3 regions of the Azospirillum sp. A26 genome follow, and region 3 is predicted to be linked to each of the others. Evidence: riboswitches for the same ligand, from Rfam matches in the RefSeq annotation. Region 3 holds a riboswitch; each other region holds the start of a gene.
What was found. Region 3 has a riboswitch for cobalamin ahead of ABNQ39_RS37000 (hypothetical protein). Riboswitches for the same ligand answer to the same signal wherever they lie in the genome.

Region 1 (4,274 bases), on a different replicon from region 3:
GAGGTAGGTCAGCAGCAGCCACGCCACGAAGGCGCCGACCATGTACAAGGCGCCATGCGCCATGTTGACGACATTGAGCATCCCGAAGATCACCGCCAGCCCCAGGCTGAGCAGCGCATAGAAGGAGCCGTTGATCAGGCCGAGCAGAAGCTGGCCGAACAGGGCTTGCGGCGGAATGCCGAACAGGTGCGACATCGGACTGTCCTCTCCCGCTCACACGCCGAGATAGGTGTGCAGCTTGTCCATGTTGGCGTGGAGCTGGTCGTTGGGGATCATGTCGACCACATGGCCTTCCTCCATCACGTAATGGCGGTCGGCGATGGTGGTGGCGAAGCGGAAATTCTGCTCCACCAGCACGATGGTGAAGCCGCGCTGTTTCAGGGCGCGCACCGCGACGCCGATCTGCTCGATGATGACCGGAGCCAGCCCTTCGGTCGGCTCGTCCAGCAGGATCAACGTGGCACCGGTGCGCAGGATGCGGGCAATGGCCAGCATCTGCTGCTCGCCGCCCGACAGCCGCGTGCCCTGCGTCGAGCCGCGGCCCTTCAGGTTGGGGAACAGCTCATGGATTTGCGGGACCGTCATCCCGCCCTCCCTGACCACCGGCGGCAGCGTCAGGTTCTCGTCCACGCTGAGGCTTGAGAAGATGCCGCGCTCCTCCGGCACATAGCCGATGCCGAGGCGCGGGATTTTGTGCTGCGCCATGCCGATCAACTCGCTGCCCTGGAAGCGGATCGAGCCGGTGCGCTTGCCCATGATGCCCATGATGGCGCGCATGGTCGAGGTCTTGCCGGCGCCGTTGCGGCCCAGCAGCGTCACCACCTCGCCCTGCCGCACCTCCAGGCTGACGCCGTGCAGCACATGGCTTTCGCTGTAGAAGCCGTGCAGGTCGGCGATCTCCAGCATGGCCGTCTTGGTGTTCATCCCGTCAGGCATGTCCGGTCCCCATATATGCTTCCATCACCTGCGGGTTCTTCGAGACGACCTCGTACGGCCCCTCCGCCAGGATCTCGCCGCGGCGGAGCACGGTGATGGTGTCCGACAGGTGGGCGACGACCGACAGGTTGTGCTCCACCATCAGCACGGTACGGTCGGCGGCGACGCGCTTGATCAGGGCGGCGGTGCCCTCGATGTCCTCATGGCCCATGCCGGCCAGCGGTTCGTCGAGCAGCATCACCTCCGGGTCGAGCGCCAGGGTGGTGGCGATCTCCAGCGCGCGCTTGCGGCCATAGGGCAGCTCGGCCGCCAGATGGCCGGCCCAGGGGGTGAGGTTGACCGCCTCGATCAGCTCCAAAGCCCGGTCGTGCAGGTCGTGGAGCGACGATTCGGACTTCCAGAAATGGAAGCTGGTGCCGAGCGGCCGCTGGAGCGCGACGCGGACATTCTCCAGCACGCTGAGGTGCGGGAAGACGGCGGAGATCTGGAAGGAGCGGACCAGCCCCATCAGCGCGATGTCGGCCGGCTTGGTGCGGGTGATGTCGCGGCCCTTGTAGAGGATTCGGCCGCGGGTGGGGTGAGGAACTTGGTCAGCAGGTTGAACACTGTGCTCTTGCCGGCGCCGTTCGGGCCGATCAGCGCGTGGATGGTGCCGCGGCGAACCTGAAGGTTCACATCCCGAACCGCCACGAAGCCCTTGAACTCCTTCGTCAGACCACGCGCTTCCAGGATGATGTCGTCGTTCGGTGCGGCGTTCATCGGTCGCGAATTCTCCTCCCGTTCGTCCTTATGTCCCGGGCATATGCCCGGCGGCCGCCGTGCGGCGGGACGTTTCACCGATTGTTGTACGCACGAAGCATGCCACATGCGGGGTCGCTTCGGCCGGGCCGCCTGACCCATTGTTTCTCCGCGGGTTTCGCTGCGGCGTCCTCCCCCTGGCCGACACCCTTGCGTCGGAAAGTGTCGGATCCCTGGACACTCTGTCTACAAAACATGACAGCATCCAAAGTGTCTGCATGCAAGATCGTCCGTGTGGCAGACGCCTTATTGTGGGCTTGCCAAACGGGCGCGGCACTGCGATGGTGGCTGTCCAACGGTGCCCTGCCCGTCCTGACGGGCGGCGGGGATAATAGGGAATGCGGTGCGGAGCTTTCCGGGATCCCCGGAAGCGCCAATGCCGCGGCTGCCCCCGCAACTGTAAGCGGCGAGCATCCCGTCCATCATGCCACTGGCCCTCCGCGGCCGGGAAGGCGGACGGCGATGCAGCGACCCGCAAGCCAGGAAACCTGCCGGCGGACTTGACCGACCTTTTCCAACCCCGCCGGGTGTGGCGGGAGAACAAGGATGTTTTCTATGAATGCCCGTTCGATGAACGCCGCTGCCGCCAGTTCCGCGACCCGCAGCGCCGCCCAGACTGCGGTCGCCGCCTTTGCCGCGATCCTGCTCGGCAGCTTCCTGCTGTACGGCGTCGGCTTCGCCCAGCCGCAGCAAATCCACGATGCGGCGCACGACGCCCGTCATTCCTTCGCGTTCCCCTGCCACTAAGCAGCGGGTCATGGATTTGATCCGGCGGCTGTTCACAGCCGCTCTGGTCGCGGGCGTGCTCTCCGGCACGGCCGCTTCCGTCGTTCAGCAGGCGACGACCGTCCCGCTGATCCTCGAAGCCGAGAAATACGAGGTGGTGACCCCGCCTCCCGCAACCGCCGCGCCTACGACTGCCGCTCCGGCTGGGGCTCCGGCCGCCAGCCACGCCGAAGGCCACCAGCATGGCCCCGTGCGCGAGATCGGCGAAGGCGTGCCGGTCACCCTGGACGAGGCGATGCAGCGCATCGGCCTGACCATCGCCACCAACCTGATCGCCGGTGTCGCCTATGCGCTGCTGCTGGCGGCCGCGATCCTGCTGGCCGGCCGGCCGGTCGATGCCCGCCGCGGGCTGGTCTGGGGCATGGGCGGCTTCGTCGCCGTCTCGCTGGCCCCGTCCTTCGGTCTGGCCCCGGAGCTGCCGGGCATGGCCGGGGCCGAGCTGGAGCTGCGTCAGCTTTGGTGGCTGACCGCCGCGGCCGGTGCCGGCGTCGGCATCGCCACCCTCGCCTTCGCCCGCAACCGTCTGGTCATCGCCGTCGCCGTTCTGGCCGCAGCGCTGCCCCATCTGATCGGCGCCCCCCATCCGGAAAGCGCCGAGGGTGCCGTTCCGCCGGAACTGGCCGCCCGCTTCGTCACCGCCTCGCTCGGATCCGCCGCCCTGTTCTGGGCGATCCTCGGCTCCGTCTGCGGCTGGCTGATGAGCGGCGTGGTCGAACCGGCCGAACGGCAGCCGGCCCTGCGGGTTCAGCCCGGCGCGCGTTAAGGAGGCTCCATCCCATGTCCGCTCTTGCGAAAACGGCCGCCGGCAAGGTTCCGGCGACCGTCATCACCGGCTTCCTCGGCGCCGGAAAGACCACGCTGATCCGCGGCCTGCTGGAAAAGGCCGACGGCCGCCGGCTGGCGCTGATCATCAACGAGTTCGGCGATGTCGGCATCGACGGCGACATCCTGCGCGCCTGCGGCAACCCGACCTGCACCGAAGACGACGTGATCGAACTGGCGAACGGCTGCCTGTGCTGCACCGTCGCCGACGACTTCGTCCCGGCCATCGAGAAGCTGCTGGCCCGCCCGGACCCGCCCGAGCACATCGTGATCGAGACCAGCGGCCTCGCCTTGCCCAAGCCGCTGGTCCAGGCTTTCAACTGGCCGGCGATCAAGACGCGGGTCACGGTCGACGGCGTCATCGCCGTGGTGGACGCCTCGGCCGCCGCGGAGGGCCGCTTCGCCCCCGATCCGGCCGCGCTGGAGGCCCAGCGCGACGCCGCCGGCACCGTCGACCACGAAACGCCGATCGAGGAGGTGTTCGAGGACCAGCTGCTCTGCGCCGACCTGATCGTCGTCAACAAGACCGATCTGCTGGCCGACGGCGACCTCGCCCGTGTCGAGGAGCTGATCCGCGGCGCCCTCGCCCACACGGTCGGCCGCGACGCCAAGCTGGTCCGTGCCTCCCAGGGTGCGGTCGATCCGCTGGTTCTGCTCGGTGTCGGTGCGGCGGTGGAGGACGATCTTGCCAACCGTCCCAGCCATCATGACGGTGAAGAGGGCCACGACCACGACGACTTCACCAGCTTCGTGATGGAGTTGCCGGCGCAGCCCGATCCGGCCGCCCTGGCGATGACGCTGGAGAAGGTCGCCGGCCTGCATGGCGTTCTGCGCCTGAAGGGCTTCATCGACGTGCCCGGCAAGCCGATGCGCCTGCTGGTCCAGGGTGTCGGCACCCGCATCCAGACCCACTACGACCGGCTGTGGAAGGC
Region 2 (4,274 bases), on a different replicon from region 3:
ACGTCGGTGCGGCCACGGCCGCGGGCGTTGAAGGCGCGCGCGTCGGCCGCATCGGGGTTGGCCATCGGCATCATGCCCCCCATGCCCATGCCGAGGCTGTTCTGCCAGGAATAGGGCTGCACCGCGCCGGTGTCCATCCACACCACGTCGTTGCGCACGCCGAGCAGCGTCGTCCAGGCCGGCGACCAGGCGGCCTCCCACTCGGCGAAGGTGCCGAGGCGGTTGCGGGTGCCGTCCTTGACGTTCCAGTAGGTCAGCGGACTCATCATGCTGCTGCCGGCCACCGGGTCCCACCAATCGTCGAGATGGGTATGACGCAACTCGGTGCCGACGCGCAGGGTGTCGCGTGCCGACAGCGGCAGCGTCGCCTTGAGCGAATAGCCGGCGTCGGTGGTCAGCGTGTCCATCGGCATGCCGCCGCCGGCGCTGCCACCCTTGTCCTCCAGGAAATTCATGGTGTGCCGCGTCCGCCGCCAGTTGGCGCGGGCGTCGAGCGTTCCCCAGTCGAAGGCCCCTTCGTACCGGCCGTTCAGGAAGACGGTGCGGTTGTCGGTCAGATCCATGCGCTGGGTGGGAAAGCCCTGGTAGGGCATGGTCTGGATGCCGCCCTGCAGCGTAACCTGATGCCCGTCGCGGCGCGCCCCGAACGTCACCGCATTGTCCTGCATGTTGTAGAGGGTCGAGCGGACGGTCTGGCCGTTGCCGGCCTTGTAGTTCCCGGCCCGGCTCCAGGATCCGCTGTAGCCCAGGCTGAGGCTGTCGGTGGCGACGGACGCCTCGGCGGCCCCCGTCACGCCGCGGCCGTTGGACCGGTAGGAGGCCGACAGCTTGCCCTCGCTGTGCACCGCCTCGCCCGCCGGAGCGAAGACCGGAGGCGCGCTTTCGGCGGCGATGGTGCCGGCGATGCTGTCGCCGCCGGCGCTGACCGGCGTGATCCCGGCCAGGACCTCGATCTTGGACAGGCGCGTCGGCGTGATGGTGGACAGCGCCGGGTTCATCTGGTTGGGGCAGGCGGGGGCAATGGGCGCACCGTCGACCAGCACATTGACGCGGTCGGCACCCAGCCCGTTCAGCGCCGGCAGGCTCGACACGCCGCCATTGCCGTAGAGGCTGACGCCTGGCAGGCCGCGCAGCAGGGCCGCGACATCGCCAGTGGCGGGCCGACGGGCGGCCAGCCCATCCCCGCCCAGGGTGGTGCCGGCGGCCAGGGCATCGTCCGGGCCTGCGATCACGGAAATCGCCGGAAGCGATTGGGCAAGCGGCGTAACGGTCTGGGCGGAGACAGCGACGGGGAACAGTGCGGTGAGGGCAGCACCGGACAGCAGGGCAGCGCGCAGGGCGCCGGCCGCGGCGAAACGCAACATCATGAGATATCTCGATCTGAGGCCAGCCGAACACGGCCCCACGCCATCGGCGCGAAGAATGTGCAAGGCTGCAAACAGGGAAGGTCGGCAAGGGTGGATCGCCGCGAGGGACATCCCGCACGGCGATCCCGCAACTCCGGCCTCAGACCGGTGGCGCGCGGGCCTGGAGGGTGGAAAGGAACCAGCCGGCGGCGATCACGTCGCCGGGCAAGACTTCCGGGCTGTGGCGCCCGACCGACGCGCGCGTCATCCGCAAATCCGGCGGCGGCAGCGCCAGTCCGCCGATCAGCGGACAGAGCGGACAGGAACCGCCGGACATCAGCAGATCGCCTTGGCCCAAATCGCTCTCGTCGCCTGCCGGATCGCCTGCCATTCCGTGGTCGTCCATTACCACGGTCTTGAACCCGTCCGGCGTGCAGATGACGATCCGGCTGCTCTCGGCCGCAGTGGCGGATGCGATGACGGCGGGCATCCAGGCCCAGGCGACGACCTGCAACAGCAGCGCAATCGCACCGGCCGCAAGGCCGGCCCGTCGCGTGGGTCGCAGTCTGTCCTGGGTCGCGGTCATGCCGATCCGTGCATCGATCCATTTTGCGTGCAATCGCACGCATTGGGTGCGGGACATTAACCGAAGTGCCGCACTCGGGATCAGCGGCATTTTCCCGCAGGGCCCAGATCCGACGCCCGGCTTCGATGCCCGGTTCTGACGGCGAACTTCTCCTTGCAGACCGCAGGATGGCACGATATGTAACGTTATAACATAACATTTTGAATATGGACTCTCCGATGCTTTCGTTCGTTCGCAAAGCTTGACCGGGGGCGCCGCGTCGCTCATGAATGGTCCCGGTTCTGGTTCTTCCGGTGGTTCGCCGCCGGAAGCTAAGAGGGAACCCGGTGAGCCGCCGACCCTGCAAAGGGGAATGCGGTGAGGCCGGGGCTGCCCCCGCAACTGTGAGCGGTGAGCCGTACCGTCATTTCAAGCCACTGGCGCCCATCGGCGCTGGGAAGGCCCGACGGAACGGCGACGACCCGCAAGCCAGGAGACCTGCCAGCACCACAACGAAACGTCCTCGGGCGGGGTGTCCCGGTGGAACGCTTGCCATGCGTGTGCCCGGACTCCGCTCCGGTCGCGTCGCATGCTCCGCAAGACGTCCGCCATGCCTCCCCGTCCGCAAAGACAGGAAGCACGGATGGCGTCAGCACCCTTCCCCACAGAGGAACCGGTCCCTCCCCCCGCCATCACGGTGGAACGGTTGAGCTGCCGGCTGGCCGACCGCATGGTCCTGTCGGACATCGGCTTTTCGGTTCCCGGCGGAGAAATCCTCGGCATTCTCGGGCCCAACGGCTCGGGCAAGACCACGCTGCTGCGCTGCCTCGCCGGCCTGCAAACCCCGTCCGCCGGCCGGGCCGTCATCGACGGCGACGATCCGCGCGCCCTGCGGCCGGTCGAACTGGCCCGCCGGCTGGCGCTCCAGGCCCAGGATTCCACCGCCGCACTCGGCTTCACCGTGCGCGACGTGGTCGGCATGGGGCGGCTCGTCCACCGCCGCTCCCCTTTCGCCGGGGCCGGGGCGGAGGACAGCGCCATCGTCGAGGACGCGCTGGACCGGCTGGAACTGTCCGGGCTGGCCGGGCGTGCGGTCGAACAGCTGTCGGGCGGCGAGCGCCAGCGGGTGATGATCGCCCGCGCCCTGGCCCAGCGTCCACGTATCCTGCTGCTCGACGAACCGACCAACCATTTGGACATCCACCACCGTTTCGCCGTGCTCGACCTCGTGCGCGCGCTCGGCATCACCGTGGTGGCGACGCTGCACGACATCGAGTTGGCGGCCCGCTGGTGCGACCGCATCCTGCTGCTGGCCGACGGACGGCTCCAGGCCGATGCCGCGCCGGAGGAGGCGCTGACCCCCGACCGGCTGACCGCCGTCTACCGCGTCGCCGCGACGGTGGACCGCCGCCCCCAGGACGGCCGGCTGCGCATCGACCTGTCGCCCCTGACGGAGTCACCACGATGAGACGCATTCTCCGGGGCGTTCCGCCTTTTGCCCTGGCCCTCGCCCTGCAAGCCGGCGCCGCCCTTGCCCAATCCTATCCGGTCGAGGTCGCCAACTGCTTCCAGACCGCCCGCTTCGCCGCGGCGCCGAAGCGGCCGATAGTCCACGACACCAACATGACCCAGACCATGCTGGACCTCGGCCTCGCCGACCGGCTGGTCGCCGTTTCCGGCATCGAGGGGGTGGAGCACCGGCTGGTCGCCGCGCCGGGCGTGGTCGCGGCGCTGCCCCGGCTGCCCGACCGCGCGCCGACGCTGGAGGCGGTGCTGTCGGTCAATCCAGACTTCCTGTTCGCCGGCTGGAGCTATGGCTTCAACGAGGCGCGCGGCTTCACCCCGGCCCGGCTGGCCGAGATGGGCGTGGCGACCTACACGCTGCGGGAAAGCTGCATCCGCATCGGCCCGCGCGAGCCGATCGGCATGGATACGCTCTATGCCGATCTGCTGGCGCTGGGCGCCGTCTTCGGCGTGACGGAGCGTGCCGAGGCCATGGTCACCGATTTCCGCCGCCGGGTCGCTGCCGTCACCGAGCGTGTCGGTGCCGTCGCCGACCGGCCGCGCGTGATGTATTGCGACCAGTGCCACACCGACGCGGCCCCCTTGTCGGTGGGGCGCGAAGGAATGACCAGCCTGCTGATGGAGCTGGCCGGCGGGCGCAACATCTTCGATGACATCCCCGACAGCTATGTCCGGGTGAGCTGGGAGGAGATGGTGCGGCGCGATCCACAATGGATCATCGTCAGCGCCCACCGGATCCCGGCCGAGGACGCCATCCGCCATCTGACCTCGGCACCGCAACTGGCCGACGTCGAGGCCGTGCGCAAACGGCAGTTCATCGTGCTGACCTATGCCGAGCA
Region 3 (4,274 bases):
ACTCGGCCCAGGCTGCCTGCGCCAGCTGTTCGGTCAACGTCTCGACGTACCAGGAGCCGCCGGCCGGATCGGCGACCCGGGCCAGCGACGATTCCTCCTTCAGCAGGATCTGGCTGTTGCGGGCGATGCGACGGGCGAACTCGTCCGGCGCGCCGAGCGCCGCGTCGAAGGGCAGCACCGCCACCGCGTCGGCCCCGCCGACTCCGGCGGCGAAGCCCGCCACCGTTGTGCGCAGCATGTTCACCCAAGGATCTCGCCGCGCCATGATGCGCCGCGCGGTGCGGGCGGTCAGATGCATGGCGCGGGCCGCTTCCGATGCACCCGACGCCTCGCCGATCCGCCCCCACAGGCGCCGCGCCGCGCGCAGCTTGGCGATGGAGAGGAATTGGTCGCAGCCGACCGACAGGGTGAAGGCGATCTGCTGGAAGGCGGTATCGATGTCCATCCCAGCCGCCGTCAGCGCGCGCAGATAGGCGACGCCGGTCGCCATGGCGGCGGCGAGGTCCTGGCTCTCGGTGGCCCCGGCGTCGTGCCAGGGGGAGCTGTCCACCCCGACCGCAGTCACCTGCGGGAAGCTGCCTGCGGTCCAGGCGGCCAAGGCCGCCGTGCCGGCCAGGGCGGCTTCCAGGCTGCCCGGCAGCGCTCCGGTCGCTGCCAGTGTCCCGATCGGGTCGGCGTTGAAGGCGCCGCGCGCCTTGTCCGGAGAGACCGAACGGCGGCGCCACAGGGCGGTGAGCAGCACCGCCGCGGCGACGGCGTCGGCCCCGGCGTCCAGCGACAGCGGCACCATCTCCGGATAGACGTCCGCCAGTGCGCGGTCGAGATCGTCCAGCCGGTCGATGGCAATGCCTGGACGATCCAGCTGATCGAAGCGCAACCGGATGGCGGTGGCTCCGCGCAGCAGGTCGGTCAGGATCGCGGCGTTGGCCGCCTTGGGATCCGGGATGTCATGTTCGGTCAGGATATCCCAGCCATCCGGCCCAGCCCCGCCGGCATGGCCACCACGCGTGAAGGGGGCGAATCCCGGAAAACCGGAGGGATCGCCGGCCGCTGCCCAATCCTCGACCGTATAGAGCGGCTGCACGGCGATACCCTCGTACAGCCGGGTGACCAGCCGCTTTTCGAAGGCCGCACCCTTCAGCCCCCTCTCCACGAGGGCCCGCCATTGCTCACGCGTCGCCGGGGGAAACTCGGCGGCGAAGATCGTCTCGGCGTCGTCTCGGCGGTCGTCCATGCTGGGGATAGTCCTCATCCTGTCCTGAGCATTCGCAAGATACGCTGATGATCAGCGGGAATCAGGCGGAAACTGGCAAAAATTGGCAAAGCCTCGCATGCGGTTCTGCGAAGTTTGCGAAAGATGCCCGAGGTGACGCTCGTGCTTGACGCCATAAGGCACGCCCCCTACCGTTCCGGGCGGATACGGTCCCCGTTCGCTTCAGGGCGTCCGGGGCTAAGAGGGAAGCCGGTGAACCCCTATCCTCGTCATGAGGATGGATGAGGCCGGCGCTGCCCCCGCAACTGTAAGCGGAGAGCAGGTGCGTCGTTCCAGCGTCACTGATGCCCCCACCGTTCCGGGATGGGTCGGCATTGGGAAGGCCGGACGTGCCTGCTGTGACCCGCGAGCCAGGAGACCTGCCGGATCCGTCGAACACGAGTCGGGCGGGGTGTCCCGGCGGGTGCGGCGGCGCCGGAGTTTTCCGCGCCGTGCCGGTATCCGTCCCCATTCCCGCCCCCATTGTCGTCCTTGGGGAAGCGAGGGGTGCCGCAGCCGATGTCCAAGCCGATGTCCGGTCCGTCCAATCTCGTCCGTCTGGCGTTCCGGCGGCGCCCAATGCCGCCGGCTCCCGTCGAACGGTCGGCCCCCTTCGTCCTGACGGCGGCGGAGGGACGCTGGTCCCTGCGTGGAACGTCGGCTCCGCTCGACGCCACCGGACTGATCGCGGCGGCGGACACGCTGCGGGAGATCGCCCGCGCCCTTGTCGAACAGGCCCGCGCCGAAGCCGGCCAACCAGCAAACCCCTGCATCGCCGAATTCGTGCTGCACCAGGACGGCGGCGTCGACCATTGGCTGACACCAGACGGAGACGCGGCGGACCACCGGACTATCGCGCTCGGCCTGCGCAACGCCATCGGCAGCTTCCGGCCGGGTGGATGACAGGTGGCTGCCGAGCGCCGGGTTATGCCTGGTCCGGCCTGTCGCTACGATGGGCGAGTGCCAGATCGATGAATCCACGCAGATAACCGATCTCCGCGTCAGCCTCGCGGAAGCCAAGGAAAATCTGCTTGGCGACGCCATCCCGGCCCAGACGCACCGGATGCACCTCGAATTTGGCGCTCTGCTCCTCGACGAGCCAGCGAGGCAAGGCGGCGACGCCGCGACCGTGGGCCACCATCAGCAGCATGATGTCGGTGGTCTCGATCGGCTTGTGCTGCCGCGGACTGATCCCGGCCGGCATGAGGAACTGGGTATAGATGTCGAGGCGGTCGGGGGCCACCGGGTAGGTGATCAGGACCTCGTCCGCCATCTGCTCCGGCTCGACGAACGCGGCACCGCGCAGGCGGTGCCGGGGCCCGACCACCAGAACCTGCTCGTAGTCGAACACCGGCTCGAAGCACAGCCCGGGCTTGAAGAGCGGGTCGGGTGTTACCAGCATGTCGATCTCGTGGCCGAACAGCGCGCCGATGCCACCGAACTGGAACCTCTGCCGGACGTCCACATCGACCCTTGGCCAAGCATCGACATAGGGTGCGACGATCTTCAGGAGCCACTGATAGCACGGATGGCATTCCATCCCGATGCGCAGGGTCCCACGCTCGCCCTGGGCGAATTGCAGGAGGCGCTCTTCGGCATGGGCCAATTGCGGGAGAAGGCGGTTGGCGACCGCCAGCAACCACTCCCCGGCCTGGGTCGGTCGCAGCCTGCGCCCCTCGCGATACCACACATCCACGCCCAACTGCTCCTCCAGCTTGCGGATGGCGTGGCTCAACGCCGGCTGGGTCAGGTTCAACCGGCTGGCCGCCGCCGTCAGCGAGCCATGGCGATCGACCTCGCGGATGATCGACAGATGGATGCGTTCCAGGATCGCCACGATGCTCACCTCGGCCTAGAGAAACCCATGAATGAAATTTATTGAACGATGAAATCATACCATTTTTCATTCATGGAATGAAGTCCGTATGGTCCGAGCCGATTTCTCCTTTCAAGGCGAACCCCATGGCAACGACCCATACCCTCGGTTTCCCCCGCATCGGCGCCAAGCGCGAGTTGAAGTTCGCCCTGGAGGCCTATTGGAAGGGGGCGTCCTCCCGCGACGAACTGGTCCAGGTCGGCGCCGACCTCCGCAAGCGCCACTGGCAGGATCAAGCCGCGCTCGACCTCGTTCCCGTGGGCGATTTCGCCTTCTATGACCAGGTCCTCGACATGAGCTTCACGCTCGGCAACCTGCCTGAGCGCGTGCGCGGCTTCCATGGCGACGCCCTGGACAACTATTTCCGCGTGGCGCGCGGCCGTTCGGCCGAGACCGCCGAGGAGCATGGCGGGTGCTGCGGCGGCGTTGCCGCCGGCGAGATGACCAAGTGGTTCGACACCAACTACCACTACATCGTCCCCGAGTTCGACGCGGCGACGTCCTTCGCACTCGACACGTCCCGCCTGCTGGAGCAGCTCGCCGAGGCCAAGGCACAGGGCGTCAAGGCCAAGCCGGTGATCATCGGCCCAGTCACCTACCTCGCGCTGGGCAAGGCGAAGGACGGTTCGGACAAGCTGGCGCTGCTGCCCCGCCTGCTCCCCGTCTATGTCGAGCTGCTGACGGCACTGGCCGACCAGGGCATCGAGTGGGTGCAGATCGACGAGCCGATCCTGGTGACCGAGTTGGAGCCGGCGTGGCGGGACGCCTTCGCCCAGGCCTACCGGACACTCGACACCGGTGCGGTCAAGCTGCAGCTGGCCACCTATTTCGGCCAGCTCCAGGACAATCTGTGGCTCGCCTGTGCGCTGCCGGTCCAGGGCGTCCATCTCGACGCGATCAACGCCCGCGACGAGGTCGAGGCGCTGATCGCGGCGCTTCCGGCCGACCGCGTCGTCTCGCTCGGCGTCGTCAACGGCCGCAACATCTGGAAGACCGACCTCGGCGCGACGCTCGACTGGCTGGAACCGGTGGCGAAGACGTTGGGCGAGCGGCTGTGGATCGCGCCGTCCTGCTCGCTGCTGCACGTGCCGGTCGACCTCGCCAACGAGCGCAAGCTGGACGAGGAGGTCCGTTCCTGGCTGGCCT

Region 1: linked by a shared signal. The riboswitch ahead of ABNQ39_RS33535 (CbtB domain-containing protein) and the one ahead of ABNQ39_RS37000 (hypothetical protein) in region 3 are both predicted to bind cobalamin.
Region 2: linked by a shared signal. The riboswitch ahead of ABNQ39_RS17080 (ABC transporter ATP-binding protein) and the one ahead of ABNQ39_RS37000 (hypothetical protein) in region 3 are both predicted to bind cobalamin.

The regions. Positions count from the first base shown of each region.
Region 1 covers NZ_CP170476.1:574,072-578,345, reverse strand. The annotation lists gene ABNQ39_RS33550 (branched-chain amino acid ABC transporter permease) at 1-195, opposite strand, end outside; gene ABNQ39_RS33545 (ABC transporter ATP-binding protein) at 214-936, opposite strand; partial or broken gene ABNQ39_RS33540 (ABC transporter ATP-binding protein) at 929-1,695, opposite strand; cobalamin riboswitch at 2,014-2,244, shown strand; gene ABNQ39_RS33535 (CbtB domain-containing protein) at 2,290-2,481, shown strand; gene ABNQ39_RS33530 (CbtA family protein) at 2,492-3,283, shown strand; gene cobW (cobalamin biosynthesis protein CobW) at 3,298-4,274, shown strand, end outside.
Region 2 covers NZ_CP170473.1:579,128-583,401, forward strand. The annotation lists gene ABNQ39_RS17070 (TonB-dependent receptor) at 1-1,367, opposite strand, end outside; gene ABNQ39_RS17075 (DUF2946 family protein) at 1,507-1,932, opposite strand; cobalamin riboswitch at 2,198-2,431, shown strand; gene ABNQ39_RS17080 (ABC transporter ATP-binding protein) at 2,555-3,379, shown strand; gene ABNQ39_RS17085 (ABC transporter substrate-binding protein) at 3,376-4,274, shown strand, end outside.
Region 3 covers NZ_CP170478.1:220,258-224,531, forward strand. The annotation lists gene ABNQ39_RS36995 (methylmalonyl-CoA mutase family protein) at 1-1,234, opposite strand, end outside; cobalamin riboswitch at 1,404-1,654, shown strand; gene ABNQ39_RS37000 (hypothetical protein) at 1,772-2,155, shown strand; gene ABNQ39_RS37005 (LysR family transcriptional regulator) at 2,178-3,089, opposite strand; gene metE (5-methyltetrahydropteroyltriglutamate--homocysteine S-methyltransferase) at 3,215-4,274, shown strand, end outside.